2 linked regions of the Flavivirga eckloniae genome follow. The main gene of each other region encodes a partner of the protein of the gene in region 2 in a complex. Links are inferred from orthologs where the notes say so. Each region holds a gene or a part of one and is shown on either strand. Other genes may lie near its edges.

What was found.
Region 1: the proteins of dnaG (region 2) and dnaB are in contact, whole or in part, in a crystal structure (PDB 2R6A), measured with the Geobacillus stearothermophilus proteins. The link is inferred for Flavivirga eckloniae from one-to-one orthologs. Residues at the interface, in WP_049624496.1 of Geobacillus stearothermophilus: Lys456, Leu457, Leu458, Pro459, Ala460, Asn463, Ala464, Leu467, Leu535, Leu536, Ile537, Ala538, Gln544, Glu545, Asp548, Tyr549, His552; in WP_033016901.1 of Geobacillus stearothermophilus: Ser13, Glu15, Ala16, Gln18, Glu91, Leu92, Asp94, Ala95, Val96, Pro97, Thr98, Ala99, Ala100, Asn101, Tyr104, Tyr105, Ile108.

What each region holds. Positions count from the first base shown.
Region 1 is NZ_CP025791.1:899,368-902,569, forward strand. What follows is about bases 337-3,202. They hold dnaB (replicative DNA helicase), read right to left. Parts: upstream 2,608-3,202; coding sequence 1,066-2,607; downstream 337-1,065. Other genes in these bases: C1H87_RS03800 (asparagine synthetase B), read right to left, coding at 337-849; C1H87_RS03810 (acetyl-CoA carboxylase carboxyltransferase subunit alpha), read right to left, coding at 2,776-3,202. Outside these bases: more of C1H87_RS03800, read right to left, coding at 1-336. UniProt on the Escherichia coli protein: The main replicative DNA helicase, it participates in initiation and elongation during chromosome replication. Travels ahead of the DNA replisome, separating dsDNA into templates for DNA synthesis.
Region 2 is NZ_CP025791.1:2,110,200-2,113,436, forward strand. What follows is about bases 337-3,237. They hold dnaG (DNA primase), read right to left. Parts: upstream 2,818-3,237; coding sequence 856-2,817; downstream 337-855. Other genes in these bases: C1H87_RS08685 (response regulator), read left to right, coding at 337-861; C1H87_RS08700 (AraC family transcriptional regulator ligand-binding domain-containing protein), read right to left, coding at 3,059-3,237. In the rest of the region: nadE (NAD(+) synthase), read left to right, coding at 1-134; more of C1H87_RS08685, read left to right, coding at 229-336. UniProt on the Escherichia coli protein: RNA polymerase that catalyzes the synthesis of short RNA molecules used as primers for DNA polymerase during DNA replication.

The sequences.
Region 1 (3,202 bases), 1.2 Mb from region 2 along the record:
AGAAAACTCCATTAAAGAAAAATAATCGGTTGTTTTTGGTACTCTGCGTTTACGTGTCATATCAATCGAAGAAAACTCGTACACAATCGGGCTTCGTTCTAAGATGAAATTAGTAAATGCAAAGGTTTTATTAAAATCTATTTTATTTTGATAAGCCGGATCGCTACCATCGCCATCAAACATAGGTTCGCAGATATCTACACCTTCGGCAGACAAGGCTATATCGAAACTATCTGTAGCGCTGCACATAGCGAACATAAATCCACCCCCAACGACATAGTCTCTAATCTTTAAAGCAACATCCGATTTTTCTTGAGATACTTTACTATAACCTAATTTTGCAGCCAATGCTTCGGCATCCTTTTTTTCTTGAATATACCATGAGGCTGCCCTATATGCTCCATAAAATTTACCATACTGCCCTGTAAAATCTTCGTGGTGTAAGTGTAACCAATCAAATAGCAGTAATCCATCATTTAATACTTCTTCATCATAAACCGTTTCATATGGAATTTCTGCGTATTGCAATACCATGGTTACGGCATCATCCCAAGGGAGCTTGCCTTTTGGTGTGTATACCGCTATTTTTGGAGCTTTTTCTAACACTACGGCCTCCATATTTTTACTGGGGCTGCTTATTTCTTCTAAAATACTTTCTACTTTGGAATTTGAAAGTACCTCAAAAGAAATACCTCGTATTTGACATTCTCGCTGAATATCGTTAGTATCGGGCAATAAAAATGAACCACCTCTATAATTTAAAAGCCACTTTACTTTTAACCCTTTATTGAGTGTCCAATAGGTTATGCCATAAGCTTTTAAATGATTCTTTTGACTTTCGGCATCCATCGGAACAAGAATATAGGATGCATAGGCATTAACACCTATTAATATGAACAATAATACGAATACTATCTTTTTCAATATGAAGCTAAACGTTAAGAGATTTCTCGGTCGTTCCTCCCTGTCTGATACAGGCAGGCCTCGAAATGACAGAAATCTTATTTTAGTTGAAAGATACTTAAATTTTCTTCTTTCTTAATATGTTTAACAGAAGATTAGTTCTTAAAATGGTACTTCGTTGTCGTCATCGTCGTTAAATGAACTACCAAAGGCCTGATCTGGGCTTGCTTTAAAATCGTCTGTTTTAAAAGTATCGTCGTTAGCCGCAGCATTCATTTTCGAATGGAATTCGAAAGGTGAGTCAAAGTCATCTAAATTATCAAACTTACCTAAATGACCAAGGAATTTTAATCGTATGTTTTCTAAACCACCATTTCTATGTTTTGCTATAATAAACTCTGCCTGACCTTCTGTTGGTGAACGTTCTTCATCATCCCATTCGTCAATTTTATAGTATTCAGGTCTATAAATAAATGATACAATATCGGCATCTTGCTCAATAGCACCAGATTCACGTAAATCTGATAATAATGGTCGTTTACTTCCTCCACGCGTTTCAACAGCACGCGACAATTGCGACAGGGCAATTACCGGTACCATTAATTCTTTAGCTAATGCTTTAAGGTTTCTGGAAATCATGGAAATTTCCTGCTCACGGTTTCCACCATGACTAGGACCACCTGTCATTAATTGTAAATAATCAATCATGATTAGTTTAATATCATGTTGTGATGCTAAACGACGGGCTTTTGCTCTTAAATCGAAAATTGAAAGTGATGGGGTATCGTCAATAAAGAGCGGTGCTTTTTCTAAACCTTTTACTTTTACATTGAGTTGTTCCCACTCGTGTTTTTCTAACTTACCAGTACGTAATTTTTCTGAAGAAAGACCAGTTTCACTAGAAATTAAACGGGTAATTAACTGTACGGATGCCATTTCTAATGAAAAGAAAGCAACCCCTATATTTTGATCTACCGCAATATTTCTTGCCATCGAGAGCGTTAAAGCGGTTTTACCCATACCTGGACGTGCTGCCACAATAATTAAATCGGAAGGCTGCCAACCCGAGGTTAGTTTATCTAGTTTGTGAAACCCTGTTGGAATACCACTTAATCCTTCTTTATTCGAAATTTCCTCAATTTTCTTTTTAGCTTGTATAACTAACTCTTGAGCCGTTTCACTAGATTTTTTAATATTTCCTTGGGTAACTTCGTATAATTTGGATTCTGCTGCATCCAACAAATCGAAAACATCTTTAGTCTCATCGTAGGAGTCTTCAATAATCTCGCTTGATATTTTAATCAAGCTCCGCTGAATGAATTTTTGTAGGATAATACGAGCATGAAACTCGATATGAGCAGAAGACGACACCTTTTGTGTTAAGGAAATAAGATAGAAGTCACCTCCTACCATTTCTAGCTTTGCATTCTTCTTTAATTGTGTAGAAACGGTTAATAAGTCAATAGGTTCACTGTTTTCGAACAGCTGAAATATAGCTTCAAATATATGTTGATGTGCTTCTTTGTAAAATGCTTCGGCACTTAAAATATCGATTACTTCGTCTACTCCTTTTTTATCGATCATCATCGCCCCAAGCACAACTTCCTCTAAATCAAGTGCTTGCGGGGGTATTTTCCCTTTCTCAAGACTAATAATAGTACTTTTATCTACTTTATATCCTTGGACTTGTTTGGGTTGTTTCATACTTGCGAAAGTAATTAAAAAGAAAGGGTTTTAAAACAAAAATTGAATTTTGGTTACTCACCAGTCATTAACATTCTAACTGTTAATAACTAAAAAATATTGTTGATAAGCATAAAAAAATCCAAAACTAGATGTTTCAGATTTTTTTATGTTAGGTTTTTAAAAGGATTAGCCTTTATACACGCCCATATTTGCATATTTCTCCATACGCTGGGAAATCAAATCTGTTGGTGATAAGTTTTTTAGATCCTCGTAAGATTTTACAATGGCATTACTAACTGCCGAAAATGTTTTTTCTCGATCTCTATGTGCGCCTCCAAGTGGTTCTTTAATAACACCATCTACTACTTTTATTTTCATAGCATCTGTGGCTGTTAGTTTTAAGGCTTCTGCTGCTTGTTCTTTATATTCCCAGCTGCGCCATAGTATTGAAGAGCAATTTTCTGGCGATATTACAGAATACCAGGAATTTTCCAACATTAATACTTTATCTCCAACACCAATACCTAAGGCGCCACCAGATGCACCCTCTCCTATTACTATAGCTATAATAGGAACTTTTAAGCGTGTCATTTCTAAAATATTTCTGGCTATG
Region 2 (3,237 bases):
CTGAGGGCAAAAACGCTAACAACTTCTCTGGTAGAGAGTTAGAGGTTTTTAAAATTTATAAACGCTTTAATAACGCCAATAAGCATAAGATGATTCCTATCCCTATTTGTGATATTCCTGACAATTTCCTGTAGATTTTGTAGGTTAATCAAAAAATCACTACATTTACGGCAAGCTTACTCTCTCAATTATAATACAATTCTAACTAAATATTATAAAAGCTTTATTATGATAAAATTATTAATAGCGGACAACCACCCGATCACAAGGAAAGGGCTTGAAGTACTTTTCTCAGCTTCATCAAACATTAAAATTGTAGGAAGCGTAGACGATGGAGATGCCATTTTGGAATTCATCAAAAAAAATCCAGTAGACATTATTTTAACAGAAACAGATTTCCCTAATTTAAATGGGTTAACTGTTTTACGTTATTTAAAACATGACTACCCGGACATTAAAACTATTATCTTTAGTAGTCAACCAGAAGAAGTTTATGCCATAAACGCCATTAAAGCCGGCGCGTCTGGATACTTAAACAAATCTGTTAATGTAATTAACATTAACGAGGCTATTTTAAAAGTGCACGATGGAGGGATTCATTTGAGTAATGAACTTACTCAGCAATTAGCATTTGGTAATAGAGTTAATAAAAGCGGAACTTTCTACAAAAAACTTTCAACCAGAGAGGCAGAAGTCTTAAAACTTCTAACTGTTGGTAGAAAAAACAAAGAAATCTCTAAAGAGCTTGATATTAACGAAAAAACCGTTAGTACTTACAAAGCGCGATTAATGCGTAAGTTAAAAGTAACTAACTTAGTTGACCTGGTTAATCAAGCCAAGCTTAGCGAACAATTATTATAGTACACGATTTAATTTTCTGGAGAGTAGCATTTTTAAGCCAGAATAGTCTTTGACTTCCTCAAGAACATTTTTATTAACATCGTTTTTACTTTGTAATGTTTCTTGTTGAAATTCTTTTACTTTTTGGTCTATTAAAAAACATCGTAGACTTAAAATAGTTTCACTAACTAATTGAGCAACACTATGTATTTTTTCTTTTGGAAAAATATTCATGCGTTTCCAATCATCTAAGGCATAACGTTCATCTTCCATTAAAATGGTTGTGATTTCGTTAGACATTTGATTGTCGACCGTGTTTATAAACGATTTAAGTTCAAAATCAGGATTCTGATTTAATGTATCTATAATAGTATAGTACAGTGTCTTAAATTGTTCATTAGAAAATTCCATTTCATCATCCTGAAGGTCTAGAAATATTTTTTCGAAGACCTTCGCTTGATGGATGACTGGCTCCAAAACCAACTCACCCTTATCATTTTCCTTCAACACTAAATCTTCAAAGTCCTCAACTTTGTTTCCATAAAGCAATAAAAGTTCAATAATTTTTCGTTCTAAAATATACTGTACATCAACTTTTTCAACTTGTTGTTGCTGATGTTTAATAACCTCAAACGCTTTATGGTCTTTTTTAAATTGTTTATTTTCTTCCTGGAATTCCTTTTTATTAATTTGAGCCAGTGTACTAAATAAAACGTCCTCGCTTATATCCATAATTCTGGCACATTCCTGAATATAGATTTCTTTCTTAATGCGATCTGGAATTTTAGAAATACTGTTTACTATATCCCTAACAGTATCAGCCTTTTTTATAGGATCGTTTTTAGTTTCTTCAAATAAAATAGACGCTTTAAATTGAATAAAATCTTTAGCATTTTCATTTAAATACGATGTAAGCTCTTCAAGTGTGTTTTGTTTAGCAAAACTATCTGGATCTTCGCCCTCTGGAAACGTACAAACCTTCACATTCATACCTTGTTCTAAAATAAGATCAATTCCACGTAATGAAGCTCGCATACCAGCAGCATCGCCGTCAAAAAGCACCGTAATGTTTTTTGTCAATCGGTTTATAAGTCTAATTTGCTCAGATGTCAAGGCTGTTCCAGATGAAGACACAACATTTTTTACACCCGTTTGGTGAAATTGGATTACATCTGTATATCCCTCTACCAAATAGCAATTATCCTCTTTAGCAATGCCTTGTTTAGCATGATATATCCCATACAACACATTACTTTTATGGTAAATATCACTCTCTGGTGAGTTTAGATATTTAGCGGCTTTTTTATCATTGGTTAATATACGCCCACCAAACCCTAAAACACGGCCGCTCATACTTTTAATAGGAAACATGACACGTCCTTTAAACCTATCGAAACGTTTCTCTTCTTTTACAATAGTGAGCCCCGTTTTTTGCAGGTAGTCTATGTTATAACCTTGTTTTAAAGCTTCGTCTGTAAAGGCTTGCCACTCATCAAGCGAATAGCCCAAATCAAATTTCTCAATAGTTTCCAGGGTAAATCCACGTTCTTTAAAATAACTTAATCCTATCGATTTTCCCTGATCGGTTTTATGTAGTATTTTTTGAAAATAAGTATTTGCAAACTCACTCACTAAGTACAAGCTCTCACGTTCGTTTGCTTGTTCCTTTTGTTCGTTAGATTGTTCGGTTTCCTCAATTTCAATATTATATTTTTTTGCAAGGTATTTTATAGCTTCCGGATAGGTAAAATGCTCGTGCTCCATTAAAAAAGATACTGCCGTCCCTCCTTTTCCTGTAGAAAAGTCTTTCCAGATTTGTTTTACGGGAGACACCATAAAACTTGGCGAACGCTCATCGCTAAAAGGACTTAACCCTTTAAAATTACTCCCTGCTTTTTTAAGATTTACAAAATCGCCTATAACCTCCTCTACTCGAGTGGCTTCAAATACTTGGTCTATAGTTGTTGGTGATATCAAACTATTTAGTTATCCCTGCAAAAGCAAGTTTTTTTTTTTTAATTAAAGCTAACATAAAAACAGATTTCCGCGGATGCAGAAATAGTCTTGTAAAAGTAATACAAACTATTGATATTAGAAACCTAAGATTTTTAGAATTTAATTCGACAAAATGTAAGAAATTCCAAAATATAGTGTAAATCATTTTAGTTTAACAATAACGATTTTGAACTATAACAATCTGTAATTATTTAACGAACCTTTATAGGCTCTCTATGTTAACCTTCCAATTATTAACCGCATGTAAATAGGCACTTGGCTCTGAATAGCCGAGAATAAGTGATATATCTTTCGTTTTTAAAAATTTTCCTTTTACTAAATAATTAGAAAGCTCATTTTTAATACTATTTACAATTTTTCTAAAGGACGTGCCTTCTTGTG